DNA from 2 places in the Algibacter aquimarinus genome. Region 1 is predicted to be linked to the other one. Evidence: riboswitches for the same ligand, from Rfam matches in the RefSeq annotation. Region 1 holds a riboswitch; the other holds the start of a gene.
What was found. A riboswitch is a leader RNA that binds a small molecule or an ion and turns the genes downstream of it on or off. The one in region 1 is predicted to bind cobalamin.
Positions count from the first base shown of each region.

Region 2: it holds a riboswitch for cobalamin, as region 1 does, so the genes downstream of both, ABD939_RS13060 (PAS domain-containing protein) here and ABD939_RS03220 (TonB-dependent receptor plug domain-containing protein) in region 1, are expected to answer to the same signal.

Region 1 is NZ_BAABJK010000004.1:79,524-94,920, forward strand. It holds gene ABD939_RS03135 (carboxypeptidase-like regulatory domain-containing protein) at 1-14, shown strand, start outside; gene ABD939_RS03140 (carboxypeptidase-like regulatory domain-containing protein) at 180-941, shown strand; gene ABD939_RS03145 (TrmH family RNA methyltransferase) at 963-1,619, opposite strand; gene ABD939_RS03150 (SIR2 family NAD-dependent protein deacylase) at 1,702-2,379, shown strand; gene ABD939_RS03155 (Hsp20/alpha crystallin family protein) at 2,629-3,105, shown strand; gene ABD939_RS03160 (hypothetical protein) at 3,218-3,697, shown strand; gene ABD939_RS03165 (GNAT family N-acetyltransferase) at 3,717-4,160, opposite strand; gene ABD939_RS03170 (glycosyltransferase family 4 protein) at 4,227-5,468, opposite strand; gene ABD939_RS03175 (heme-binding domain-containing protein) at 5,479-5,952, opposite strand; gene ABD939_RS03180 (adenylosuccinate lyase) at 6,012-6,584, shown strand; gene purB (adenylosuccinate lyase) at 6,656-7,999, shown strand; gene ABD939_RS03190 (hypothetical protein) at 8,008-8,196, shown strand; gene ABD939_RS03195 (DUF4252 domain-containing protein) at 8,260-8,802, opposite strand; gene ABD939_RS03200 (DUF4252 domain-containing protein) at 8,819-9,379, opposite strand; gene ABD939_RS03205 (hypothetical protein) at 9,411-9,887, opposite strand; gene ABD939_RS03210 (RNA polymerase sigma factor) at 9,874-10,383, opposite strand; gene ABD939_RS03215 (S41 family peptidase) at 10,542-11,975, shown strand; gene ABD939_RS03220 (TonB-dependent receptor plug domain-containing protein) at 12,026-13,900, opposite strand; cobalamin riboswitch at 13,969-14,163, opposite strand; gene ABD939_RS03225 (ABC transporter substrate-binding protein) at 14,234-15,376, shown strand; gene ABD939_RS03230 (FecCD family ABC transporter permease) at 15,377-15,397, shown strand, end outside.
Region 2 is NZ_BAABJK010000009.1:119,819-135,215, reverse strand. It holds gene ABD939_RS13070 (class I SAM-dependent rRNA methyltransferase) at 1-802, shown strand, start outside; gene ABD939_RS13065 (NAD(P)H-dependent flavin oxidoreductase) at 870-1,817, shown strand; cobalamin riboswitch at 1,878-2,012, shown strand; gene ABD939_RS13060 (PAS domain-containing protein) at 2,224-2,613, shown strand; gene ABD939_RS13055 (serine hydrolase) at 2,839-4,602, shown strand; gene ABD939_RS13050 (hypothetical protein) at 4,774-5,379, shown strand; gene ABD939_RS13045 (GNAT family N-acetyltransferase) at 5,519-6,091, opposite strand; gene ABD939_RS13040 (PaaI family thioesterase) at 6,191-6,616, shown strand; gene ABD939_RS13035 (chorismate-binding protein) at 6,622-7,743, shown strand; gene menD (2-succinyl-5-enolpyruvyl-6-hydroxy-3-cyclohexene-1-carboxylate synthase) at 7,795-9,555, shown strand; gene ABD939_RS13025 (DUF2853 family protein) at 9,640-9,978, shown strand; gene ABD939_RS13020 (CvfB family protein) at 10,063-10,893, shown strand; gene mnmE (tRNA uridine-5-carboxymethylaminomethyl(34) synthesis GTPase MnmE) at 10,905-12,308, shown strand; gene ABD939_RS13010 (hypothetical protein) at 12,481-12,954, opposite strand; gene ABD939_RS13005 (META domain-containing protein) at 13,050-14,120, opposite strand; gene ABD939_RS13000 (RNA polymerase sigma factor) at 14,265-14,783, shown strand; gene ABD939_RS12995 (FecR family protein) at 14,839-15,397, shown strand, end outside.

The DNA.
Region 1 (15,397 bases):
GCAGAAAAATTTAAAAAAACATCAAGTATATACTTTAAAAAAAGAGGCTGTTTAGCCTCTTTTTTTATTGAATAAAAAGTTAATTGTTTATTAAAGCAGCTGTTAAAATCTCCTAAAGCCAAACGCAAATATTTTAAAATACCTTTAATTTGATTGTAATGTAATTGCTTGACTAAAACATGCACAGACTTATATTTGTTTCACTATTTTTTCCTTCTATAATATTGTCTCAAAATATTTCAGGTAAAGTTTATGACGCTGAGACCAACATAAAAGGAGCAAAAATCAATAATAAAACTAAAAACATTTTTACTTATACCGATGAAACGGGAAATTTTAATATTCCCGCTTCTATAAATGATTCCCTGGTATTTACTTCTCTATTTCATGAAGAAAAAACAATAGAAGTTTCTAGTAAAGATTTTGAAATCACCATCGTAATAGAATTAAAAAAGATAATTAACGACCTAGATGAAGTTCTTTTAACAAAAACATTAGAAAATAAAGAATTTAGTGAAGAAAAGTATACCCAAAACTTAGCATTACAAATACAAAACGACATAAAAAATCGACCTTATTTGTATGGAGCAACACCAAATTATGGTTTGGACTTCGTCCAGATTTTCTCTGGTATTGCTAAACTTTTTAAAAAGAAAAAAAAGAAAAATATTGCAACAAAAACCATTACATATAAGTCTTTAGATTCTTTATTCTCAAAACATAAATTATTTAATAAAAAATTATTAGTTAATGATTTAGAAATACCCGAAATTAATATTCCATTGTTTTTTGAATATTGCGAGGTTCAAAATATAGATGATAAACTACTGCTAGATAAAAATGAGTTTTTACTCTTAGATAGAGTAATTAATTACAGTAAAGATTTTTTAGTTATCCTAAACACATATAAAAAAAATAACGGCAACTTATTAAAGGATTAAATACACTTTTTTTTGTGTTAGCTATTTATTATTGTAATAGCGGTTTACAATATCATCATAACTCTTTATAGTTTTCTTAATCCAATCAAAGCGTTTTTCTTGCTTTTCAATTTCAGTAAGTTGCCAATCAATATCTGTTTGTTTTAATTTAGTGGTTACATGTTGTAAAATAATGGCGGCAGAAACAGAAATATTTAAACTCTCGGTAAAGCCTACCATTGGTATTTTTAAATAGCAATCGGCAGCATCTAAAACTTCTTTTGAGAGCCCTTCAGTTTCTCGCCCAAAGAAAAAGCAAGATTTTTTAGTAACATCAAATTCATGTAAAAGTGTATCGTTAGTATGTGGTGTGGTAGCAACAATTTGGTAACCTTTCTCTTTTAAATCATTAATACAATCATGTACAGTTTTGTACCTATTTAAATCTACCCATTTTTGAGACCCCATAGCAATTTCTCTATCTATACGCTTAGAGTTTTGCTCTTCAACAATATTTACTTCTTGTATCCCAAAAACATCACAGCTTCGTATAACAGCACTTGTATTGTGCAATTGATAAACATCTTCTGTGGCTACTGTAAAATGTTTTGTACGTTGAGATAATACGTTCTCAAAACGTTGTTTTCTATGTTCTGTAAGATAAGTTTCAAGGTGTTCAAGAAGCTTTAGGTCGGTCATAATAATGCTAAAAATCTAATTTAATAAAAATGAGTGGATTCCTGCCTTTACTGGAATGACAAATAATGTCTATTTTTATAGTATGAAACACATTGTAGTACTTACTGGAGCTGGTATGAGTGCCGAAAGTGGCATTAAAACATTTAGAGATGCTAATGGTTTATGGGAAGGTCATGATGTTATGGAAGTGGCTACTCCTGAGGGATTTAAAGCAAACCCAGAATTGGTTTTAGATTTTTATAACCAAAGACGACGTCAGCTTTTTGAAGTTAAGCCTAATAAAGCACATGTAGATTTAGCCAAATTAGAAGACGCTTTTAAAGTAAGTATTGTTACACAAAATGTAGATGATTTGCATGAACGTGCAGGAAGCAATAATGTAATTCATTTGCATGGTGAATTGTTAAAAGTTAGAAGCACGTATAATGATAATGATATAAAACATTGGGAAACCGATCTGGTTTTAGGTGATACATGTGAAAAAGGATATCAACTCCGTCCGCATATTGTTTGGTTTGGTGAAGATGTGCCCATGATTGAAAAAGCAGTTACAATTTGTGAAACTGCCGATATTTTAATAATAATTGGTACTTCTATGCAAGTTTATCCAGCAGCTAGTTTGATGCATTATGTACCACAAAACACCCCTACTTATTTTATAGATCCCAAACCTAGTATTGACAGTAAAGCTAGTTTAACTGTTATTGTCGAACCTGCTACGGTTGGAGTTAGCAAAGTTGTTGAGATGTTATATAAATGATTGCTTGAGTAACTAGATTTAAGTTTTGAATAAGAGAGTGAACGTCAGGTAATTAAAATGTCAATTTGACATTTATTTGACAAAAAAAATGATAACAACTCTGAATATTTGACATTTTCACTCCTAAATTTCACAAACACAAATAGAAAAATACAGCTTCACCTCTTTTGGTATTTTATTTGCTACTTAATAAATGAAATCATTAAGGTTTCAAATTTGAAATAATGTTTAATTTAAAATTTTGTAATTATGAGCAATTTAGTAAATGTTCCTAAAAACGGAAGTTTAGCAAACACGAATTCAAATGCAAGCTTCCCGAGTTGGTCTAACTGGATAGATGAAATGTTTAATAGAGACCTTCCTTCCGTATTCACCTCAAATTTTAATACTGGAATTACTTTACCAAAAGTAAATATTAAAGAGACAGCTGATGCCTTTATAGTTGAAATGGCAGTACCGGGTCTTAAAAAATCAGACTTTCATATTGACTTAGATAATCAAACTTTATCTATCTCAACTGAGACCAAAAATGAAAACGAGCATAGTGACGAAAATTACACTCGTAGAGAGTTTGGATATTCTTCGTTTAAAAGAACCTTTAGCTTACCAGAAACTGTAGATGAAGACAAAATAAAGGCAAGTTATAATGAAGGTATTTTAAATATTCACTTACCTAAAAAAGAAGAGGCTAAACAAAAGCCTGCAAGAACAATTAAAATTTCATAACTAGATTTCATTTTATAGTTAAGTTTTGAGGATGAGGCTAATATTTGGCCTCATCCTAAATAATAGTACTTATTGTTTTGTCAAAATATGTATAATTCTAAATTTAAAAAAAATGAAAAAGTATATTCTATTATTTATGACAGTTTTTTTAAGTGTTAGTTGTAATGGTCAAAAAAATGAAATAAAAAAAACAGAAACAAAAGAAAATATAGTTGAAAAACCTAAAGGCAACTGGGAAGTAAATAAAGAATTTGATGAAAATGGAAATTTAATCAGATATGATAGTATTTATTCTTGGTCTTCTTCTAATAAGTTGAATCATCTTTCGTCTATAGAAAGAGATAGTTTGATGCAAACTTTAAAGTCAAGATTTTTTACAAACTTTTCAAGTTTTAAGAACCAAGGATTTGAAGATATGTTTTCTGAAGATTCTCTTTTTAGTAAACGATTTTTTAATGATGATTTTTTTGGAAGTGATTTTGGAAAAGACTTTATGAATATTGATAAAATAGAACAACAAATGATTGACAGACAGAAGAAATTTTTAGAAAAATATCATTCTGAATTTATCAAACCTGAAGACGAAAATTAAGTTATTTTCGTCTTTCTTATTATAAATCTTTTGCTAAACAAATACTATCTGGTATATCTTTTAGTTTACCATAATTCTCAATAAAAAAATAACCATTCCTTTGATAAAGTTTACTTGCTTCAGGTTGATTTGAACCCATAAAAAGTAAGCATTTTGATTTTTCTAATTCTCTAGACCAGTTTTCTAATTCTAATAAAATCTTTTCTCCAGCTCTTTGACCTCTTGCTTCTGGAGATACATACATTCTTTTAATCTCCATAGAATTATCATGGTATTCAGAAATGGCTCCACAACCAATAGCTTCGCCTTTTTTGAATACTAAAACAACATAATTTAAGTTAGTAGCATCATTAAACTGAGATAAAGGATGATTTTCACCGTCTCTCTTAGCAAGATCTAAATTTAATAGTTCTATAAGTTTTATAAACTCCGGGTTTTGAAAATTTGTTCTAATTATTTTCATATAATTCGGCGAGAGCTAAATGATATCCAAAGATTTGACATTTTAATTATATTACTAAATCAAGTGCTATGAATTGTTTTTATGCTTCTCCTCTATCCATTTACTCATAAACTTAGTGCTTTGTAATTGATGATGTTGAAGCATTCGACCAGTAAAATTATTTAGTCTGTTTTTACTGAGTTCTTGAATTGTTAATTCTATATGTTTTAGCAGTACCTTTTGAAAATTTGTTTTATCAAAACGCTTATTGATTACCTCGTAACCTTTACTTTGTATTTGTTTCCATAGGTTTTTATTTTCGTACAATTCAATAGCCTTTTTAGCAAATAATTCTGGATCATCATCAATAAAACCACTAGCATCCATATCTCCAAACATACCTTCTGATGCTATTGAAGTCATAACACAAGGTGTTCCGTTTTGCATAGCATCAACCAATTTACCTTTTAAACCTGCTCCAAATCTTAAAGGTGCTAAACACACTCTAGCGTTTTGCATTACATCATTTACGTTTTCAGCAAAGCCTCTAATTAAAAAACCTTGTTTTTCATTGTGCAACTGATTAATTTTTTGTGTTGCATAAGCACCAAAAATATGTAGCTCTGCTTTTGGTAATTGTTTTCTAATTAACGGCCAAATAGTTTCCTTTAAATATAAAACCGCATTATAATTAGGTTCATGAAAAAAATTACCAATAGTTATAAAATGATTTCTATATTCAAAATCTGGAAGTAAGCTTTTCTTATTCTCTGAAATCGGCTCAAGCATAAAAGGCAAATACAATAAAAGTGATTCATCTATTTTAAAATCGTTTTTTAGAATTTCCATTTCAACTTCAGAAATAATTAAACTTAAATCGCTTCTATAAATACTCGCTATTTCTCGTTTTGCGGTTTCATTAAATAAATACGTTTTATCAAAAGATTTACCGTCTTTAAAGGCTTGTTGTCTGCCTCTTCTTAAGCAATGTAAATCTTCAGTATCTAAAAAACGTAATGCATTTGGACAATGCTCTGCAACGCGCCAGCCAAATTGTTCTTCGGTCATAAAACGATCGAAGATTACAATTTCAGGATTTAATACCTTAACAAAATCATCAAAAGTAGAACTATTTAATGCTATGTTTTTTTGAGAAACACCTATAGTTTCTAGATTAAAAGCATTATTGGTTTTAGCACAAGCTGAAGCAAAAGTAATTTGATAATTGTGTCTTTTAAAAGCTTCAATTAATTGCATCATTCTACTACCAGCAGCAGAACTTTTTGGCTCTGGCCAAACAAAACCAATAATTAATACATGCTTATGCATTTGTTTTTTACTACTCTGGTTTTGGCTCTAAACCATACTTTAGTCGAACCATTTTAGCCCAATCTACAACTGCTTTTATTTGATCATCAGTAAGTTTTGCCTCAGAGTGTGTCCATGTATAAGAATTTAAAGGCATTTCTTTCTCTTCAACCATTTCAATAAGTTCTTCAAATTTATGGTCTTTTCGTTTTATTGAGTTCCCTTCCCATTTTGATACGTTAAAATGCTTTTTTCCATGCTTTATATGGTCAGCTAACCAATAATTTACTGGTGTAATATTATTGTACCAAGGATATCTGGTAAAATCGCTATGGCAATCATAACAGGTTTCTTTTAAAATAAGTTTTACGTCTTCAGGCGGATTGGTTTCTGCTATAAAGGCATCAATTGAAGCTAAATCACCGTCATTTTTTTCAGGTCCGAAAAACTGGGCAATTATAAATACAACTAATAATAACAATAGTATCTTTTTTATTATTTTCATGTTTAGAAATTTACGTTTTTAAATAGTATTTTAGAAGCTTAAAAGTAGTAAAATATAAAATGACTTCAGAACAATTATATAAAGAAATTAGTAACATAAGCGCTTTACGAGAAAACCGGTTGCGATATGCGAATATGGTGTTAAACGACATGACTTTATTTCCTAAACTTATTGATATTCTTTTTATGGTTGATGATAAAGTATCGTGCAGAGCAGCTTGGGTTTTTGAATTTGTTTGTACCAAATATATTTATGCTATTATTCCTTATTTAGACCATTTTACTACTCATTTAAAAAGCATACATTTAGATTCTGCCGTTAGACCCGTTGCTAAAGTTTGCGAACTTATTGCCACTACCTATTATTCGAAAACACCAAATACTCTCCAAAAAGCACTTTCTCCGAGTCATAGAGAATTAATTGTAGAAGCTTGTTTTGATTGGATGATAAGCGACCAAAAGGTGGCTCCAAAAGCTTACTCGATGCAAACCCTTTTTTTACTTGGAAAAGATAACGGTTGGATACATGATGAACTCGCACTAATTCTAGAACAAGACTTCCAGAAACAAAGTGCAGGATTTAAAGCAAGAGCTAAGCGAATATTACATAAAATAAAGAAAAACAAGAAATAACTTATTGTTCTACAATTCGTTCTTCTAACTTTCTTTTCTATCTTTGCAACTTCTAAAAAAAGAACACAAAAATGTCATTATCTCCACTAAATGCTATCTCTCCAATTGACGGAAGATATAGAAGTAAAGTAAACGAATTAGCACCCTATTTTTCTGAAGAAGCACTTATTAAATACCGTGTTTTGGTAGAAATAGAATATTTTATTGCACTATGTGAAATTCCATTACCTCAATTATCAGATATTGACAATGCTATTTTTGATGATTTAAAAGCCATTTATAAAGATTTTTCATCTGAAGATGCTTTAGCTATTAAAAAAATAGAGCGTGTTACTAACCACGATGTTAAAGCTGTTGAGTATTTTATAAAAGAAGAATTTGACAAACTTAATTTAACTAAATATAAAGAGTTTATTCACTTTGGATTAACGTCGCAAGATATAAACAATACTGCCATTCCTTTAAGTATTAAAGAAGCAATGAACAATGTTTATGTTCCAGAATATTTTAAGGTTTTAGAAAAATTAAAAAACCTATCAAAAGATTGGGCACAAATTTCAATGCTAGCTCGTACACATGGGCAACCTGCTTCTCCTACTCGACTTGGCAAAGAAATTGAAGTTTTTGTAGTACGTTTAGAAGAACAATTTAATTTATTAAATGATATACCAAGCGCTGCAAAATTTGGCGGTGCAACGGGTAATTTTAATGCACATCATGTGGCTTATCCAAGTATTGACTGGAAAGCTTTTGGAAGTCAATTTGTTCAAGAAAAACTAGGTTTACAACACTCTTTTCCAACAACTCAAATAGAACATTACGACCATATGGCTGCATTGTTTGATACTTTAAAACGTATTAACACCATTGTTATTGATTTAGATCGTGACATTTGGACGTATGTTTCTATGGATTATTTTAAACAAAAAATTAAAGCTGGTGAAGTTGGAAGTTCTGCAATGCCACACAAAGTAAATCCTATTGATTTTGAAAATTCTGAAGGAAATTTAGGTATTGCAAATGCTATTTTAGAACACCTTTCAGCTAAACTACCTATTTCAAGATTACAACGAGATTTAACAGATAGCACAGTTTTACGTAACGTTGGTGTTCCGTTTGGGCATACTTTAATTGGCTTTAAATCTACTTTAAAAGGTTTAGACAAGCTTTTGCTAAATGAAGCTAAATTTGCAGCAGATTTAGAAAATAACTGGGCTGTTGTTGCAGAAGCTATTCAAACCATTTTACGTCGTGAGGCATACCCAAATCCTTATGAAGCTTTAAAAGGTTTAACACGAACTAACGAAAAAATAAATCAAACTTCAATTTCTAATTTTATTGATACTTTAGAAGTGGCTGACACAATAAAAGAAGAATTAAAACGTATTACACCTAGCAACTATACAGGTATTTAATTTTTAATATGTTAAACGATAAACAATCGCTTTCTCTTTGTGGCTTAATGACCTTTGGTCTTTTTGCTGGCGGTTTGCTTGATATTTTAGATAACTTTATACTTCTTACTATTCTAACGCTTATCTTCCTCACTATTATTATTAATCTTTTTATCAATAGAAAGAAACCAGATACAGAGGAAGAAAAGGATAAATAAAACTACAGTAAATAAAAAAGGTTTACCTAATCGGTAAACCTTTTTTAACATATAACTATAAATTTACTTAAAGAAATTCATAATATCTTGAATTTGATTTTCATCAACATTAGCAGTTTGCATAGCACTTACTAATGTTACCATTTTATCAGGACTCATATCGTTTCCTAATATACGAACAACAGCAAAACCCATATCTTTAGAGCTTCCAAAAAGTATAACTTCATCAGCCTCATCATCATCACCTATATACTTCACAGAAATTTTATTGCCTTTATCGCTAAATTCCATTAAGTCTTTATACTTACTATCACTTAAAATAGCCTTTACAGTTTCTATTTCTGCTTTAAATTCCTCAGCGCTATTTTCATCAGCTTTGTATCCTAAAAAATTTAATTTACTAACAGAATTATAAGCTTCTTTTTGTTCTTCAGAAAAAGCAGACTTATCTATTTCTATCATTGATAACGGAATATCTTGCGAAATAAAGTTTTTAGTTTCCTGATTATCTACAAAATAACGTTGTAAACTTGCTCCACTACTACAACTTACCGTAATTAATACTATAAGTGATAAAGCTACTATATGGTTGATTGTTCGTTTCATGATTATAGATGAATTATTATTTCTTTTTATCTAAATGCTCTCCTCCTGGAATATTCATTTGAGACGTTAATTTAGATATTTCGTTTAAATCTATATCTCCTGTAAGTGATACTAGAACAGTTTCTATTTTACGCTCTTTTCCATTAATTTCAATTTTCTCATTCATAACATTACCAACACCATTTACGAAAATTAAAAGTTCTTTTACATGGTCTGCATCTTTACCTTCTTTTACATAAAACTTTACTTCGGTACCATCATCTTTTACTTCCATTAATTCTTCCAAAGAACTAGAACGAGACTTTACCCATTTTGTTAGATCTGAAGATATTTCAGCCTTATCGGTAATTATGGTTTTAAAACTCGTTATACTTTTAACCATATCCATGTATGCTTTTGCTTCAGCATCATCTATATCGATGCCCATTTTTGCTATCATTTGAAACATTTTTGGCTTGATGGAGACAAAAGTTACATCAGAATTATCACTATACTTTTCAAAAACATCTTTTTGAGCCATACCTGTTAGTGGCATTAACATTATTGCCATTACGAATACTAATAATCTATTTTTCATTTTACTTGTTTTTAAGGGTTGCATTATTTAATTACTTTGTTTTAAAAATTATACTTGTTGTGTTTTCAATTTCATTTAGGTAACCTAGTGCCGACGTTCCTTTATTTACTTCGTTTAAGTAACTTACGGTAGACGTACCTTTGTTAAAATGACTTGAAATCATTTCCATAGATTTCGAAAAATCGTTGAAAGCTAATTGTGGGTCTTCATATGTGCCTAATTCATTGGCACCTATTGAAGTTCCAAAATAAAAACCTAACATAAGAACAGCTACGGCTGCGACAGAAATCCATTTGTAATTAAAAGTTCGTTTAGTTTTTAATGGAACGTCTTTAGTAAATTGTTCTTGTTGGTTTACCAAAAAATAGTCAAACATGGGTTTATACATTTCTAAATGTGGTGCAACTGTGTCATTTTTAAAATAGTTTTTTAACACTTGCTCTTCTTTAAGCGATGTTTCTCCGTTATCGTACTTCTCTAGTAATTTTTCTATATTATTTAATACCATAATTATGTGTATTAGTTAATTTTTCTCTTATTGTTTTTCTTGCCCTTGATAAGTTTACGCGTACCGCTGTATTGTTCATATTCAGCATTTTTGCAATCTCATCAAAATCATATTCTTCTATATCTCTTAGTTGAATTATCATTTTTTGTTGCTCTGGTAAATCTTCAATTATTTTAGATACCCAGTTTACACTATCATTTAATTCAACTTGTTTTTGTAACGGTGTTCCTTTTTCTTCATAATTACTATGTACAATTTTTAAATTTTGTGCTTGTTTCGATTTTAACTTATCAAAACAAAAATTCTTTGTCATTGTCATAGAAAACGCCTCTATATTTTTATACTCTTGTATCTTCGTTTTATTATTCCACAGCTTTAATAATACCTCTTGCGTAGCATCTTCAGCTTCTTCAGTAGATACCAGTAATCGTTTTGCTAAACGAAACACTTTATCTTTAAAAGGCATTACAATATTTAAAAACTCCGTTTGAGTCATTTTTGGTTGGCTTTGGTTTAAAATAGCTTTATTTATGCTGTTTGATATTACGACGACCCTATATCAATTTTGTTACACAGAAAACTAATTTATTTTTTATTGTACAATATTGTAAGTAAATTTAGGGTTTAATAGACTACTTATAAAAAAGAATTGCAATGCGAAAATTAAAAGCCCTATTACTAATACTTATAGTTTCTGTTTCTACTATAGGTTGTTTTAATGATAATGATGATGATACTGTTTCTGCAAACGAAATAAACGATTTTGTATGGAAAGGTATGAACTTGTTTTACTTGTATAAAGAGAATATTCCTAATCTTGCTAATGACAGATTTACCAACAATTCAGATTATGCAGACTATTTAAATAGTTTTTCTTCACCTGAAAACTTATTTGAAAGTTTAATTTACGAAAGAGAAACTGTTGATAGATTTAGTTGGATTGTTGATGATTTTTTTGAATTAGAACAGCAATTTCAGGGCATTACAGGTACAAATGGAATAGAATTCGGCTTTTTTACAAGCCCAAATAGCCCTAATGAAGGCGTTGGTATTATTAGATTGGTGTTACCAGATAGTCCTGCAGATAATGCTAATTTAAAACGAGGCGATATTTTTTATGCCATTGATGGACAAGTGCTTACCAACAACAATATAAATACTTTATTAAACCAAGAAACATACACTCTAAACCTTGGTTTTTATAACGACAAAGGTACCATAGAAACAGCCGACGATACTATAGACCCACTAAATGAAAATGTTACACTAACTAAAGTTTTATATACTGAAAACCCAATTTTTGAAACACAAATTATAAATGTAGGTGGCGAAAATGTAGGTTATTTAATGTATAATGCTTTTACTTCTGGTTCTGAAAACGAGTTAAATACAGTTTTTGATAATTTTAAATCAAATAACATTCAGCATCTAGTTTTAGATTTACGTTATAACCCTGGAGGAAGTGTAGCTACTGAAACCTATTTAGCCAGCATGATTACTGGCCAGTTTACAGGTGAAGTTTTTACTAAACTTGTTTATAATGAAAACTTCCAATCTCAAAATGCTGATTTTACTTTTCAAAATGAATTAGACAATGGAAATGCTTTAAATAGTTTAGGCCTTGACAAATTATATGTACTAACTACTAGTAGAAGTGCATCAGCCAGTGAAGGGCTGATTAATGGGTTAAATCCTTATATAAATGTTATACAAATAGGTATAAATACGACTGGGAAAACACAAGCTTCTAGAACGCTTTATGATTCCTCTGATTTTCAAAGACAAGGTGCAAACCCAAGTCATACCTATGCTATGCAACCTCTAATTGCAAATGGTTTAAACAAAAATGACGTTGCAGTTCCTGGTACTGGATTACCGCCATCTATTGGGTTTGAATATAATGAAAGACCACTTAATTATGGTGTTTTAGGTGATGTTACTGAACCCATGTTAGCCATAGCTTTAGCAGATATTGAAAACTCAACTAGTAAAATTTTCGAAATTAAATCTAAACCTAGATTACAGTTTAAGTTATTAAAAGACAGTAATGATTTCAATCCTCATGAAGGAGGCATGATTATTGACTAAGAATTAAAAAAAGCTCTGAATTTCAATTTTAAATTCAGAGCTTTTTTTATCTATAACATAATATTCAATCCTAGACTTATATTTCTACCTCTTGTAGTATATCCCAAAATCTCAAAATAATCCTCATTAAAGAGATTAGTAATATTAGTAAAAAGTTTCACTTTATTCTTTATGATTTTATGACTTAAATATAAATCAATTAAAGAAAAAGAATCTAAATCTATATTCTCAAAGGTAGAAAAATCAATATCACCTCTACTACCCACAAATTGGTAATTTAAAGATGCGAAGGTATTTTTAGAAATACTATAACCCAAACTTGCATTTGCTTTGTGCTTAGGTACACGTAAACGAACACCATCTTTTACTTCAGTGAAAGAATAATTTGCACTAAAATTCAAATTTTTAACTAAACTAAGTTCAGCTTCAAACTCAAAACCTTGTACTGTAGCATCTGTAGTAGCATTTTCGTAAGTAGAACCAAATATAATGGTATGCTCTTCTTTTCTATTAAAGAAAACGCCATTTAATCGTAATCCCTTTTTAGTATTAAATTCTAGACCAGCTTCTATAGTTGTGTTCTCCTCTGGTTTTAAATCAGGATTTGGACCAAAAAAACCAAACAACTGAGATAAATTTGGTGCAATAAACGACGTGGCATAAGACCCAAACACTTTAGCATAACCTTCATTTACATTAATTTTGTAAGAAGGGTTTAAACTATAAACTAAATGTGAACCGTATTCACTATGGTTATTGTAACGCGCACCAGCATTCAAATTCAATCCAAAATCTGAAACATAAACAACATTTAAATAAGGGTCTGCGGTGGTATAACTTTCTTCTTCTGCAAATAAACTTTTATAATCGCCGTAATTTAAGCCTACTATAGTATAAAACTTATCATTAAAAGTATATTTATTAAAGGCATCTAAAACAAAACTTTCAGCCTCATTTACAGTAGAGAATGCAGAAATAGTTTCTCTATCTATTTTAGAAAAAGCTGCATTTACTTGAAAACTTCCATTTTTGTAGTCAAATTTTGGCGACAATCCAAAACGTGTTTGTTCTGAAATATATTCATCATTGGTATCAGCAATTGTAAAAGATGGTGGTGGAAACCCATCAATATCTGTTTTAAATTTATCGTAACTTCCAAAAGCTGTAATGTTTATATTTTCACTTATTTCATAACCAATTTTTAAATTCGTATTAAACCTTGAAAAAGGATCTATTTCGGGGTTATCTGATTTTGCTGCTGATATACCATCAACATAACGATTACCAAAACTTGCCAAATATGTTACTTTATTTGCAGTACCATTTACCGACACATTATTTGTAAAACTAGAGCCATTGTAATTTAAATCGTCTTGGGTTTGGTTTGTACCTACAACAGATAAAAAACTTCCTGAAATAGTGTCTTTTGAAACCTTTTTAGTTGTAATATTAATTACAGCGGTAGCTGCAGCATTACCATAAAGTGTACTAGCTGCCCCCTTAATTATTTCAATAGACTCAATGGTGTTTAAATCCAATAATCTCAAATCAAAATCATTAGCAACTATTGATGGGTCATTTACTTGAATACCATCAATAAGAACCAATACTTGTCGGTTATTTCCACCCCTAACAAAATATCCTAAATTTTGTCCTTCAACACTTCTACTTCCATTAATTTCAATACCACTTTTAGTGTTAATTAATTCTGAAATGGTTCTTCCTTGGTTTCGTTCAATTTCTTCTTTAGAAATTTTAATAACCGTTTTACCAGAATTTTCACGTTTTAATTTAAATCGTGAATCTGAAATTACAACTTCATCAAGTTGTTCTAATTTTGTTGAATCTGCAACCTGTTCCTGCGCAAATCCAAATGCAAACATACCTAAGCATAGTATGCCTAATGCTTTTGTTTTTTTGTTCATTTTAAATGATTAATTACTCGAGAATCGCATGGATTATCATACGCAAACTTTTATCCCGAAAGTTTAACTTATTTGTTTTGAAAATGGCAGGTCTCCTGACTTGCGTCTTCATGTTGGTCTTCCCAAAGATTACTCTTAAGTGACATTGAAGTTTAACATGAAGCTTTGTAGCTTACAGTTGCGGGAACAGTTCTAGAATTACACTAGATTCCCTTTTAATCCATCCACGTGAAGTGAATAAAACCAAATTTCGGTGCAAATGTAAACATTCTGTTGAATGATTATCTTAAAACTTTAAATAATCTTACTTTTGAAAGAATTAAAAATTTAAAATTGAGATTAGCTTTTTTGTATCTGGTATTAATTTTCTTTACTTCATGTAAAAATGAGGTATCTAATCAATCTGAAGAAGTTATTGACAAGAATTTTGCACACATAAAATATGCAAAAGGCTTCTCAATTAAAGATTATAAAACCTATAAATTCTTAGAAATAAAAAACCCGTGGCCCAAAGCAGAGAAGAGCTACCGGTATGTTTTAATAGATAAAGAAAATGCTATAAAATCTACTTTTAGCAAAAATGAGTTTGATGGAATTATAATTAAACCCATTAAAAAAATAGTTGTTACTTCCACAACGCATATTCCAGCTTTAGAGCTTTTAAATACTGAAGAAACCTTGGTTGGATTTCCAGGAACAGATTATGTATCCTCTAAAAAAACTAGACATCGTATAGAAAATGATTTAATAAGAGAACTAGGAAAAAATGATGGTATTAACACTGAGGTTTTACTAGAATTAAATCCTAATTTAGTTGTAGGGTTTGGTATTGATGGTAATAATCGTTCTTTAGAGATTATAAAAAAATCTGGAATTCCAGTAATTTTTAATGGAGATTGGGTTGAAAGTTCTCCTTTAGCAAAAGCAGAATGGATTAAGTTTTTTGGTGTTCTTTTTAACAAAGAAAAAGAAGCTGACTCTATTTTTAATACGATTGAAAAAAATTATTTAGAAGCCAAACAACTTGCCCAAAATATAAAAAATAAACCTACTGTTTTAAGTGGTGCCATGCATAACGATGTTTGGTATTTACCTAATGGCAGTAGTACAGAAGCACAATTTTTAAAAGACGCTAATGTTAGTTATTTATGGCAAGACAGCAAAGGAATTGGTAGTTTACAATTAAATTTCGAGTCGGTTTTTGTAAAAGCAAAAGATGCCGATATTTGGCTAAGTCCTTCAAATTATAATAGTTTGGAAAGCTTAAAAAACGGAAACTCGCAACATGCAATGTTTAAAGCTTTTCAAAATAAAAATGTATATTCATTTAACAATACCAACGGAGAAAGTGGTGGTGTTTTATACTATGAATTAGGAATGACTAGACCAGATTTAGTTTTACAAGATATTATTAAAGTTTGTCATCCAGAGTTACTAAAAAATTACTCAACTCACTTTTTTAAGCCTTTAAAATAATTGGATAAAAAAAATACATAT
Region 2 (15,397 bases), on a different contig from region 1:
TTCTGAAATTTGGTTGCCTTATCTAGAAATTATTATTCCTAATTTACAACAAACATCAAAAACAGAAACTGTAGTTGTTCGTTTAAGTAGAAGTTTAGAAAAATCGAAATCGCATCAACTTATAAATGGCGAAGTCGTTTATGGTTCGCTAAAAAATGAAGTTGTAGAGTTTGTGGAACATGGTGTTAATTTTTCTGCGAATGTTATTAAAGGTCATAAAACAGGTTATTTTTTAGATCATCGCGCTAACAGAAAACAAGTAGGCGAGTGGAGTAAAGGTAAAACAGTTTTAGATGTTTTCTCTTATGCAGGAGGGTTTTCAGTTCATGCGTTAGCAAACGGAGCTAAAGAGGTTACAAGCTTAGATATTAGTAAGCAAGCTCTAGAAATTGCCATTGAAAATGGAAAATTAAATTCCTATTCAGGACAGCACAAAATAATAGCTGGTGACGCTTTTGCAGAATTAAAAAAGTTTATTAAAAAGCAAATTACTTTTGATGTTGTAGTAATAGACCCACCAAGTTTTGCTAAACAAGCTTCGGAAATTGAATTGGCTAGGAAGAAATACGCTCAACTAGCCGAATTGGGAGAACAGCTTACAGGCAGAAATGGACTGTTAGTCTTAGCATCTTGTTCCTCCAGAGTATTGGCTGAAACGTTTTTTGATATTAATAACCAAGTATTATCTTCTACACATAGAAAGTACGATTGTATATTAAAAACACTACACGATACAGATCATCCAATCAGTTTTCCTGAAGGCGCTTATTTAAAATGTGGCTATTATCGTTTCTCAAATTAATAGGTATATCATCTAATTTGTTATGCATGCATAATATTTGTTATATTTGTTGAAATCAATTTTTACCATGGAAACAAAATTAACTGAACTTCTTAGCATTAAATATCCTATTATTCAAGCACCCATGTTTTTAGTTTCTAATGTGTCTATGGTTAAAGAAGCTATGTTTGGTGGAATAGCTGGTTGTATTCCTGCATTAAATTATAGAACTTTAGATGAATTAAGGATGGCCTTACGCGAATTAAAAGCAGCTAAACCTAAAGGTGGCTCGTTTGGTTTTAATCTTATTGTAAATAAATCTAATGTTAAGTATAAAGGCCAATTGGAAGTCATTTGTGAAGAAGGTTGCGACTTTATAATAACATCATTAGGAAGTCCAGAAGAAACCATTAATCAAGCTCATAAAGCAGGTATTAAAGTGTTTTGTGATGTAGTAGATTTAAAATTTGCAAAAAAGGTTGAAGGTTTAGGCGCTGATGCTATTATTGCTGTAAACAATGAGGCAGGAGGTCACCGAGGCGATAAATCTCCTGAAGTATTGATTAAAGAATTAAGTACAAATTGTAATATTCCTGTAATATCAGCCGGTGGTGTTGGTTGTAAAGCTGATATTGATGAGATGTTAAGCTATGGTGCAGAAGGCGTTTCAGTTGGTAGCCCATTTATAGCATCGGTTGAAGCTGGTGTTACGGACGAATATAAACAAGCATGTGTTGATTACGGAGCAAAAGATATTATAATGACAGAGCGTATTTCTGGAACACCTTGTACGGTTATAAATACACCTTATGTTCAAAAAATTGGAACTAAACAAACCTGGTTAGAATCTGTTTTGAATAAAAATAAGAAACTTAAAAAATGGGTAAAAATGATTCGTTTTTCAATTGGAATGAATGCTACTAAAAATGCAGCCACAAAAGCAACTTACAAAACAGTTTGGGTTGCTGGACCGAGTATAGAGCATACCAATGCTATTCTACCTGTTAAGGATATAATTTCTAAGCTTACCAAGTAGATTAGGTTTTCATCAATTTCATTTTTTTTATTATTTAAACGTATATAAACTTTTGCCTATCTTTGAAAGGTTAATAAAGGTTTAGCTAAAAGCTATTAATAAGGAATTGTGTTAAAATCGCAAGCTGTCGCGCAACTGTAATTAATTATTTTTTATAATTATAAGCCAGATACTTCCCTTTTTATTTCTAATATAAACTGTGCTTTCGCGATTTGAAGCTAAGTGAGAACTTTCATTAAAATATTTTTTGAAATATTTAATGTTGTTTTGCTTCTTTTTATTCGCTGCACTAAAAAAAGAAGTTATGAAAACCTTTAAAAAAGTCTTAAGAACACCACTTATCTGTTGGGATATTTATGCAATGCATCTATCATCATAAGCTAAAAACTTTAACAAACAAACTGAAATAGAAATTTTAAAAGAGTTTCAACAAAAATTTAATTGGTGTTTAGATATTGAAACGCTTCTAGAAAGTAGTGAGTTTGAAGCACTGGTATTAACCGATAATAATCAAAATATTAAGTGGGTTAACAAAGGCTTTACTAAAATGACGGGTTATCCTGCTAACTACACTATAGGAAAAAAGCCAAATTTTCTTCAAGGTGAGCAATCATCATCAAAAACTAGAAAAATTATCAGAACTCAATTGCAATCTGGACATTCTTTTAAAGAAGAAATTATAAATTACAGGAAAGATGGCAAGCCTTACAAGTGTGAAATTAAAATTTATCCCCTAAAAGATGAGAGCAATGAAATTGTTCATCTTTTGGCTTTAGAGAATGCCTTAGATATATGATATATTCAATAATAATATTAAGCCTTTGATTGTAAAGCGTTTTATTTGTATGTTTTTTAGTCATTAGGTTTTATTAATATTACAAATGTATTTATTAATTGAAACAGATACTTTTCCATTGTTGCTGTTTTAAATAAATTTTCAATTAATTTGATTTAATGTGTAACTTACAGGAGTAATGTTGCGTCTTACTTCAGAATCTAATAATCAATCAAAAAACATCTTATGAAATCAATTTCAAATTTTAAACTGTGGAAAACAAGCGGGCTAATTCTAGTCTTATTAGTTTTTTCAAGCACCGTATTTTCTCAATCCAAAGTCGATAAAATCAACGAACTTATTAGTAAATATGCAGAGTATGGTAAGTTTAATGGTTCTGCCTTAGTAGCTAACAACGGTAAAGTTATTTATAAAAAAGGGTTCGGAATGGCGAATATGGAATGGGATATTCCCAACACATCAGATACTAAACATCGTTTAGGTTCTGTAACAAAACAATTTACAGGGATGCTTATTTTACAATTAGTAGCAGGGGGTAAATTAGATTTACAAAAGCCAATTACAACCTATTTGCCAGATTATCCAAAGGAAAACGGCGATAAAATTACAACCCATCATCTTTTAACACATACATCAGGAATACCTAACTACACATCGTTTCCTGGATTCATGCAAAATGAAACTCGAAACCCTTACACGCCAGAGGAGTTTATCAAGAAATTTCAAGATAAAGATTTAGAATTTACTCCAGGAGAAAAATTCGCGTACAGTAATTCAGGTTATTTTTTACTTGGAGTTTTAATTGAAAAGTTAAGTGGAAAAACTTACGAAGATATGCTCCATGAAAAAATATTTAAGCCATTACATATGGATGATACTGGTTATGACCATTTTGGAGATATTTTAAAAAAGCGTGCCACAGGTTATGAAAGAATTACTACAGGTTATGAGAATTCTAGATATTTAGATATGTCAATTCCATATGCGGCAGGTTCTATGTATTCTACAGTTGAAGATTTGTATAAATGGGATCAAGCACTATACACAAATAAACTACTGCCACAAAAATATATGGACATGTATTTTAAACCTTATATTCCTGCATGGGGAAATAGTCATTATGCTTACGGATGGGGTGTTGGTTATAGTAAAATAGGAAAATCTAAAGATAGTATTTACACCATTTCTCATGGTGGCGGTATCAATGGTTTTAACACCAATATTTCTAGAGCACCATCAAATAAATCTCTGGTTGTACTTTTTAGTAATACTGGAGGCGCTCCACTAAATTCTATAACGCGTGCTATATATGGCATTTTAGATGGTAAAGATTATAATATGCCAAAAAAATCTTTAGCAGATGAATTATATACTGTCATAGAAGATAAAGGTCTTGAAACAGGATTAAAGCGTTATAATACTTTAAAGGATTCTGATGCTTATAGTTTAAATGAGCAAGAAATGAACGCTATGGGCTATAAATTAATGGGTGCTGGTAAAACTGAAGCTGCAGCTGAAGTATTTAAACTTAATATAGATGCATTTCCAAAATCATCAAATGCTTATGATAGTTACGGTGAAGCCTTAATGAATTTAGGTAAAAATGAAGCATCTATTAAAAATTACCGAAAGTCTGTAGAATTAGACTCAAGTAACCAAAACGCTATCGAGTTTTTAAAGAAAATGGGCGATGATGTAAGCGATTTACAAAAAGAAATTGTGGTTCCTGAAGCGATTTTAGAAACCTATGTTGGTAAATATGAACTCATGCCTGGTTTTATTTTAGATGTTACTAGAGAAGGCAGCCAATTAAAAACACAAGCCACGGGGCAACCTGTTTTTGATATTTTTCCTAAAAACGAAAATGAGTTTTACTTAAAAGTGGTTCAAGCCCAATTACAGTTTAATAAAAATGAAGCTGGAGTAGTGGATAGTGTAACCCTTTTTCAAGGTGGGCGAGAGATTACAGGTAAACGCGTAGAAGAATAATAGTTTTAAAATATTGAAAGAAAACCTCTCGTTATGGGAGGTTTTTTTGTTTATAAGTGTTTATAACTCATATGTAAAATAGTTCTTTTGTTGTATGAAAAATTCTAACTTCGCTTATCAATCGATATCGTTCATTGAAACGGAACGATATCTTTACGTTGTGGTTAATTTATGAAACGCCTAATAACAATATTTATATTTTCAATTAGCATCAATATTGCTAATGCTCAATTCGATGAAAATAATGCGATTTATTCAACTGGTGAGCTGAATCTAGGTAATTATATAGGATTTGACATTAACCTGAATTATGTCTATAAAGAAAAATACTCTTTCAAAGTTGGATACACTGGGAATATCCGAAAACCAAAATCACAACCTGAAAATTACACATCTGGTTTGACTGGAATATTTCTTTTTGGATTAGCTAATCCTTATGACCAATTTGAAAATTATCAAATCGGTTTTGGAAAAATATATAACCTTAATAAAAGTGGAACTATAAGAGCAAACTTATCACTTGGATTAGGCTATTCAACAATAAGAGAACCAGAAAATTGGCAAATGATTAATGATGCTTTTTTAGCGGAGAATTATACTTGGGATTATCAAAAGCATAACACGGTAAGTTTAATAATAAATCCTAAAATAGAATTTCCATTCACAAGATTTTACGGATTAACAATTTCGCCTATGTTACAAATAAATAAAGACAGAACTTACTTTGGAGTTGGAATTGGACAAATGATTGGATTATTGAGAAAAAGAAAAAATTAACCACTACACCGTATAAAAATAATGCTTAGTTTAGTTTTTAATCAAAGGTTAGTGAGTTTTGCTAGCTTCTGATTTTCCTTCGGAAAATCCTCGCGCACAAAACCGCACTATTCTTATACAATCACGATAACCGCACCTCCTAAAAACCTTCAAAAACTTCAGTTTTCAATATTTCCCATTCTTCTTTCAAAATGCCATAACAACAGGTATTGCGTCTAATGCCATTCAGCATAACTACATTTTTGCGTAATATGCCTTCAAACTGTCCGCCAATTTTTTGTACTGCTTTTCTAGATGCTGTATTGCGTTCATCAACTCTAAATTCAACTTTCTCAAAGCCTAAAGTTTCAAAAGCATATTGCAGCATTAAAAACTTCATGTTTTTGTTTAATCCTGTTCCTTGAAATTCTCGCCCTATCCAAGTGGCACCAATATGTAAAACCTTATTATGCCAATTAATGTTCATGTAACGCGAGGTTCCGGCGTAGGTTTCGGTTTGTTTATCAAAAATAATAAAGGGTATTGCCGTTTTGCTTTCATACCAATTTAATGCGGTTTGTACGTAGGCTTTTAAATCTTCGGGCGTATCAATTTTACTTGGCGAGTATTGTACCAAGTTTTTTTGATTAGCAATAACAGATAAATGTTTGTAATTATTTAAATCTAAAAGTGTAAGCTTTACACGATTGTTTTCTAGAGTTGGTACTTTCATTTAATTATAAAATGTATTTGTTAAAACTAACCAAAAAGACCCAAACCATTAGTGGTGTATTTCGTATTTTAGCATAGCAATTTTAAATGTAAAATATTTATGAAATTATCCAAAGAAATCGTGAAAGAAAAGTTTAAAGACATGTGTAAAAACACATTAATTGAGACTTTAGAAATTGAGATGATAGATTTTGGTGATGATTTTTTAATTTTAAAAATGCCCGTAACGTCTAAAGTACATCAACCAGACGGTGTTTTACATGGTGGTGCTACGGTTGCATTGGCAGAAACCACAGGAAGCTTTGCTGCAGAGTTGTTATTAAATACTAAAGACTACTTTGTAAGAGGTATAGAAATTTCTGCAAATCATTTAAAAAGTATACGTGAAGGCAACGTTTACGCCAAAGCAAAATTTATACATAAAGGTAAAACCACACAGTTATTTGAAATTCGGGTTACTGATGATAATGATAACTTAATTTCGCTTTGTAAGCTAACCACAATTTCTCTTCCTAGAACTAAATAGCCTGTATGATTTCAGATGATTTTTTCGAGCAGATAAAGCAGCAATTTGATAATAAGTTACCTTTTGTAGCATACAGAAAACCAAATCAAGAACAGCTAATTGCGCGATTACAATACAACACTGATTTGTATTTTGTAAAAGATTTTTCGGAACAAGGTTTTGTGTTTTCTCCTTTTGAAAATATTGAAGAAACTGTAATAATACCCAACAAAGCTTCTAAAGTAATTTACGGTCATCAAACGTACCAAGACCCTTTAGATATTGATAAAAGTAAATTTGATGAATCTAGCTTGGAAAACTCAAAAGCAAAACACATCAATTTAATACAAGAAGGTATTGAGGCTATAAAAAATTCGGAACTAAAAAAAGTAGTTTTATCAAGAAGAGAAACCATCGATTTAAACGAAAAGAACCCAATTGAAATTTTTAAAAATCTTACTAAACATTATAAATCGGCGTTAATTTATTGCTGGTATCATCCTAAGGTTGGTCTTTGGTTAGGCGCAACTCCAGAAACTTTATTAAAAATTGAAAATAGTCGCTTTTCAATTATGGCTCTAGCTGGTACGCAAGATTTTAAAGGCGATTTAAATGTAAAATGGCAAACGAAAGAAATTCAAGAACAGCTTTATGTAACAGATTTTATTGTAGATAATTTAAAATCGTCTGTAATTAAAATTGAAACTTCAGAAGTGGAAACGGTTCGAGCAGGAAACCTGTTGCATTTGCGAACACTAATTTCGGCCCAATTAAAGCCAAATACACCATTAAAATATATTATTGAAGCGTTACACCCAACACCTGCAGTTTGTGGATTACCAAAGGCAATAGCCAAAGACTTTATTTTAAAAAATGAGCATTATAATCGAGAATTTTACACAGGTTTTCTTGGTGAATTAAACGGCGAAACTGTTAAAGCACCACGTTCTGGAAAAAGAAATATTGAACACAGAGCATATACTGTAACCAAAAATAGCACACAACTTTATGTAAATTTGCGTTGTATGCAAATTAAAAATAATCAAGCTATTATTTATGTTGGCGGAGGTATAACCGAAAGCTCTAATCCTGAAAGTGAATGGCAAGAAACCATATCCAAATCCTTAGTTATTAAATCTATTCTTTAAGTCGCTTTTTTTAATACGCTATTTTGTATTTTTGTATAACAAAATTGCTAAATGATTTATCCAAAAATTCCACTTGCGCAAACTGTAGTACAGCTTTGTAAATTAAAAGGAATAAAACACATAATAATTTCTCCGGGTAGCAGAAATGCACCATTAACTATAGGTTTTACAAACGATCCTTATTTTAAATGTTATAGCATTGTAGATGAGCGTTGTGCAGCTTTTTTTGCTTTAGGTATTGCACAACAATTGCAAGGACCAACCGCAGTTGTTTGTACATCGGGTAGTGCATTATTAAATTATTATCCGGCAGTTTCTGAAGCATTTTACAGTGATATTCCTTTGGTGGTTTTATCTGCTGATAGACCAAAACATCTAGTTGGTATTGGTGATGGACAAACCATAAACCAGAAATACGTTTTTAAAAATCATATTTTATATTCAGCAAATTTAAAGTTGGATTTAAAAGATGAAAAGAATGTTCCTTTAAATGAAGAACTGCCTATAATTAAGAATCTTGAAGATAAATTAGAACGTTTTTTAGGTTTACAAAAAAGTATTCAAAGCCATAACGAAGAGGAAATTAATGTGGCTATAAATCATGCACTTATTAATAACGGTCCTGTGCATATTAATATTCCGTTTGATGAACCTTTGTATGAAACGGTTAATGCGCTTAGTGTATCACCAGAAGCTGATGATGTTAAGCCTAAACCAAGAGCTATTGATGATTACACACTAAAAGACTGTTTAGAGTATTGGAATGCTTCTACAAAAAAAATGATTTTAGTTGGTGTAAATAAGCCAAATAACATTGAGAAAAAATGGTTGGATGAACTAGCTGAAGACGATAGTGTTATCATATTTACTGAAACAACATCTAATCTGCACCATAAAGATATCTTCCCAAGTATAGATCAAATTATTGCGCCTTTAAATGCGCAAAAAGAACAAGATTTACAACCAGATATTTTAATCACTTTTGGTGGATTAATTGTTTCTAAAAAAATAAAAGCGATTTTAAGAAAAAACAAGCCAAAACAACATTGGCATATCGATGTTAAAAAAGCCAACGATACTTTCTTTTGTTTAACTAAGCATATAGAAACCACTCCGAATCAATTTTTTGAAACACTACTTCCCAAAATAACGCATTATGTGAAGAGTGATTACAAGGATAATTGGGCTTCCATTAAACAACAGCGTTTAAAAAAGCATGCTGAGTATTTAAATACAATTCCGTTTTCAGATTTCACGTTTTTTAATTCGGTTTTAAAGTCAATTCCAAATAATGTAATACTGCAGGTTAGCAACAGTTCCGCAATTCGTTACACACAACTCTTTAATTTAAATAAAACTCTGGAAGTGTATTGTAACCGAGGTACAAGCGGTATAGATGGAAGTACATCTACAGCTATTGGTTGTGCTGTTTCAAATATAAAACAAACCGTTTTTATAACTGGAGACTTAAGTTTCTTATACGATAGTAATGCTTTATGGAATAATTATATTCCAAATAATTTTAGAATTATTGTTATAAATAATAGAGGAGGAGGCATTTTTAGAATTCTACCGGGACATAAAAACACCGAAAATTTCGATACCTATTTTGAAACCAACCACCATTTAACAGCAGAACATTTAAGTAAAATGTATGGTTTTAAATATGAAACGGCTACAAATGTTAATGATTTAGAAGACTGTTTAAAAACGTTTTACAAGAAGGATAAACAGCCTAAACTTTTAGAAGTATTTACACCTAAGGCCATTAACGATGAAATTCTATTAAATTATTTTGAGTATTTAAAGTAATAATGTGACCAATTAAGATAAAATGTGTCTAAAAAATAGGTATATTTAGAAAGTATTTTACGAACACATTAAAAAGACATTATTATGAGTAAACGAGATGATTTAATTGCTAAGTACGCAGCTGATTTAAAAGACAAATGCGGTGTAACTGCAGACATGGATTTATTAACTAAAGTAACAATTGGTTGTGGTCCATCAATTTACAATGCAGATTCTTCAACAGTTTCAGGATCTGATGCTTCTGAATTAGCAACTGTAAAAAACAATTTTTTAATAAAAAAATTAGGATTAGCAGATTCTTCTGCTTTAGATGAAGGTATTGCAAAAGTTATGGAGCAATATGGTCAATCTAACAGAAATAAATATAGAGCAGTTGTTTACTATTTGCTTACAAAGCATTTTGGTAAAGAGTCTGCTTACTAGACTTAACCGTAACATGTTTTAAAGCGTTGCATTATTGTAACGCTTTTTTTATGGTTAAAAATTGAATATGATTACCTTTGCGGCATGATAATATTAGGGCAAGTAAATACTTTAGAAATACTTCGTGAAACTGACCACGGTGTTTATTTAATTGATGAAGATGACAATGAGGTGTTGTTACCCAATAGGTATGTACCTCAAGAATTTAAAATTTGGGATAAGCTTGATGTTTTTGTTTATTTAGATAATGAGGAACGACCAGTAGCCACAACCGATATGCCTTATATTATGCGTAATGATTTTGCATTATTACGTTGTAATCAAGTTACGGATTATGGTGCTTTTTTAGATTGGGGATTGGTTAAAGAATTATTTTGTCCGTTTAAAGAGCAAGCTTTTAAAATGAAACCAGGCGGATGGTACTTGGTACATTGCTATTTAGATGAAAAGACTGATAGATTAGTAGCATCTAGTAAAACTAATCGATTTTTAGATAATAAGGATTTAACAGTTAGTCAGTTTGATGAAGTAGATCTAATAGTTTCACATCCATCAGATATTGGTATGAATGTTATTGTAAACAAAACGCATTTGGGCTTAATTTACAAAGACCAGATTTTTAAAGATATCAGTGTTGGAGATAAATTAAAAGGTATTATTAAAAAAATAAGACCAGGTAATAAATTAGATATCAGTTTAGGGCAAATAGGTTATCGAAATATAGAACCCAATGCAGATAGAATAATGAAAGAGTTAGAAGATAACAGTGGTTTTTTAAATCTAACAGATAAATCGAGTCCTGAAGCTATAAAAGATGCTCTTCAAATGAGTAAAAAGAACTTTAAAAAGGCGGTTGGAACCTTGTATAAAAAACGTTTAATAGAAATAAAATCAGACGGTTTATATCTGGTTTAGAATTTTTACAGATGATAAATCAAGATACCATTGTAGCTTTAGCAACACCCTCAGGTGCAGGAGCAATTGCGGTTATTAGATTATCAGGAAATGATGCTATAACCATAGCAGAGTCTCAGTTTAAATCAGTATCTGGCAAACAACTTATTAAGCAACAAACGCACACTATTCATTTGGGACACATAATAGATGGAGAAAAAACTATAGATGAAGTTTTATTATCTATTTTTAAAAATCCAAATTCATATACTGGAGAGAATGTAGTTGAGATTTCCTGCCATGGCTCTAATTATATTCAGCAAGAAATTATTCAATTATTTTTAAGAAAAGGTTGTAGAATGGCAACTGCAGGCGAGTTTACACTTCGTGCATTCTTAAATGGAAAATTAGATTTATCTCAAGCAGAAGCCGTAGCAGATTTAATTTCTAGTGATAATGAAGCATCTCACCAAATAGCTATGCAACAAATGCGGGGAGGGTTTTCTTCTGAAATTTCTAAACTTCGTGAAGAACTTTTAAATTTTGCATCCTTAATAGAGCTCGAACTAGACTTTGCTGAAGAAGATGTTGAGTTTGCTGATAGAACACAATTTAATGATTTAGTTGAGCGTATTCGTTTTGTATTAAAACGACTTATAGATTCTTTTGCTGTAGGTAACGTTATAAAAAATGGAATTCCAGTTGCTATTGTAGGCGAGCCTAATGTTGGAAAGTCTACACTTTTAAATGCGCTTTTAAATGAGGAACGCGCCATAGTTTCAGACATTGCTGGTACAACTCGAGATACTATTGAAGATGAAATCTCAATTGGAGGTATTGGTTTTCGATTTATAGATACTGCTGGTATTCGAGAAACTAAAGATGTTGTTGAAAGTATTGGTATTAAAAAAACTTTTGAAAAAATAGATCAAGCTCAGGTAGTAATATATTTGTTTGATGCATCAGACTTCAAAACATCAATTGGAACATTTCAAATTGAAATTGAAAAAATTAAAAACAAGTATCCTCAAAAACCACTTTTAGTTATAGCTAACAAAATAGATAAAGTTTCAGACGAAGAAAGAAGAAAGCTAGATATTGCTTTAAGTAAAGTTGAAAACTCAAATTCTATTTCCTTATCAGCTAAAATAGGCGTAGGAGTAGACATGTTAAAAGAAAAGCTACTGAGTTTTGTTAATACCGGAGCGCTGAGAAATAATGACACTATTGTTACTAATTCTCGTCATTACGATTCATTATTAAAAGCCTTTGAAGAAATTGATAAAGTAAAACACGGTTTAGATACTGGTTTATCAGGTGATTTATTAGCAATCGATATCCGTCAAGCTTTATATCATTTTGGAGAAATTACTGGCGAAATAACTAATGATGATTTGTTGGGTAATATTTTTGCTAACTTTTGTATTGGCAAATAGATAGTAATTTATTTGATCTTGTTTTAAGTTAAGCGGCTATATATCAATTCTTTGTTGAATGTTATTGTTAAAAAAGGAATGTCCCAAATTTTTTTGGGACATTTTAATTATTTTCCTTTTCACAAAAGCACTTGAGTTTAGACCTTTTGTATATATGGATGTAAACATGGGGCTATTTTTCAAAAGTCAACATATCAGTACCACCATTTCCACCACTTATATCAATCAATTCTATTTTTGTGGATGAGGCAGAAACAATATCCCAATCATCGTTTAGATCCTCAAAATCGTTAGTTTCAGGAACGGGGAACGAGATATTAAAATCAATATCATCATTACTATTGTCATCATCGCTACTATCATCATTAGTAATAGACCATGTTCCATTGACCGTGTTTGTCCCATTTGTGGCAACCAAAGTTCCATCATTATTGAAACTAAATGTATAACCTGCAAAATCTGCAGTTTCATCTTGACCAGAATCATTAAAATTTGTGATTCGCCATGTGCCAGATTTGGCTACAGATTCTATTTGTGCGATTTGCTGGCTGTTGTTGTTTAATTCATCATTGTCATTTGAACAATTAAAAGACATAAACGAAAGACTCAACATGAGTATTAAACTGTAAAAAAATGTTTTTTTCATAATTCCTATTTTTTGATTATTAGTTAGGTTGATTAGGAATATTATACTTCACTAATTAATCTAAAACCTCACTTGAATTTTTTATTCGTGATTCTTTAATTACAATCACTTACAAACTCTAACTCATTTTCTCCCGACTCAAATTCAATGGCAGCTTCACCAGGTTCTTGCTCAATTTCGTGAAGCGTCCAAGTACCATTAAAGTCTGTTAAATCTGCTATATTAATTGTAAACGAGATATTATTGCCTTCACCTGAAGCTTCCCAGGTGCCGTTAAATGTATTAGAACCTTGAGTCACTGCTATTGTTCCATCATTTTTAAATTCAAATGTATATCCTTCATAGTTGTCTTCAAGTTCTGTATCGTTAAGCTCTAACTCATCTACAAACCATTGTGTACAATCGGCAAAAATGGAGTCTAAATCGTCTGTAGTACAGTTATCACAATCGTCATCGTTATAATCGTAGTCATCATCTTCATCACAAGTATCATCAGCCAGTTCTATAGCATCTTCTAATTCCTGAATAGTATTGATAACCTGAGTAGTATCGTCAGGGAATACTACGGTAATTGGAAAGTTTATTGTAGCAGCAGCAAAGTCATCCAAATCTTCTATAAAATCATACATATCATTATCATCATTGATGGTAATCGTATTGATTAAATCGTTGTTTTCATCAAAAACCGATGCTGTAATAGGATATTGAAAATCAATACACTCAATATCATCGTCATCTTCATTTTCATCATTACAATCCTCAACATAAGTTTCAAGGTCATCAAAGCTATTAATGGTAATTTCGGTAAAGTCAGCTAACACAATTGTAACAGGAAAAGAAATATCTATCAAATCGTCATCATCATCAAATTCATCTAGAATATCTTCTAAATCCTCATAATCACCAATTTCATTGATGGTGATAGTGATACTGTTGACTGTAATGGTTATGGGTAATTTAAACGTAAAACAATTTGCATGATACACTATATTATCAACAGAGCCATCATTTAATGATGTTTTGCTCATTAAACTGGCAATTGTTGAGTTAGATGCAATTGTTTCTTCTACAGGAGGGTCAATGGCTAAATCCTCTTCTGTTCTACAAGAAGTAAATATCAGAATAAAGGCTAAGACTAAAAGAAAAGGTGTTCTCAATGTTTTCATAACTAAGTAAATTAATTTTCAATTTTTTTAAAGGCTATCAAAATAACCTCTTTATTCTTAAAACAATCCACTTTAAAAATGTCCCAAGAAAAAAAATTTATTTTTTTTTTATCTTTCAATTTTATAATTCAATAGCTCAACATTTTGCCAAAATCACTACACCAAAACATCTGCGATAAAATTCGCTTTTCAAAACTTTATGAAAAGTATGCACAGTCGTTGAGTAATATTCTTTTTTATAAGTATGGTGAGTTATTAAATCCATCTGATAAAGTTCAGGAAGCATTTATTAAGCTTTGGGAAAATTGCTCAAAGGTTAGACCAGAAGCCGCTAAGACGTATTTATATACTACTGCCAACAATATGATGCTGAATGAAGTTAAGCATCAAAAGGTGGTTTTGAAGTATCAACAAGTAAAACCAAAGGACTATACTAATGAGTCTCCAGAATTTGTATTGCGTAAAAAAGAATTTTTAAAACGCTTTGAACGTGTTTTATCAGAATTAAAAGAAGAAGAGCGTGTGGCATTCTTGTTAAACAAGGTGGATGGTAAAACGCATAAGGAAGTTGCAGAAGTTTTAGGCATCACAAAAAAAGTGGCTGAACACAGAATTTATGCAGCTTTAAACAAACTAAAAGACAACCTTGAAGAACTAAATTGAAAATAATTTTGGGACAATTGTACTTTAAGTTGTTTTAATTATATAACAGCATGTTATGGACAAAGAGAATTTAGTAAAAAAATGGTTAAATAATGACCTGTCTGACATAGAGGCAAAGGCTTTCAATGCGTTGGAAGATGCTGACTTATATAAAGAAATTATTGAGGAAGCACAACGGTTTAGTAGCAATATAAATGCTAAAGTTGAGTCTTTTGATGTGTTGGATAACAAATTAGTTTCTAAAAAAATTGCTTCTACAAATTGGATAAAGGTTGTTTCCAGTATAGCTGCTGCTCTTGTTGTTGGTTTTGCTTTGTTTACGTTAATAAATAAAGACCAAATAAGCTCGTTTAAAACTGATTTAGCTCAAAACGAAACCATTACGCTACCAGATAACTCAATAGTGAGTCTAAATGAATTATCTGAACTAGAATATCTCAGTTCCAATTGGAACAAGAATAGGTCATTACAACTTAAAGGAGAAGCTTATTTTGATGTTGAGAAAGGAAAACGTTTTGATGTACATACAAATTCAGGAAAAGTTAGTGTTTTAGGTACTGAGTTTAATGTTTTATCCAGAGACAGCATTTTTAAGGTATCGTGTTATGAAGGTT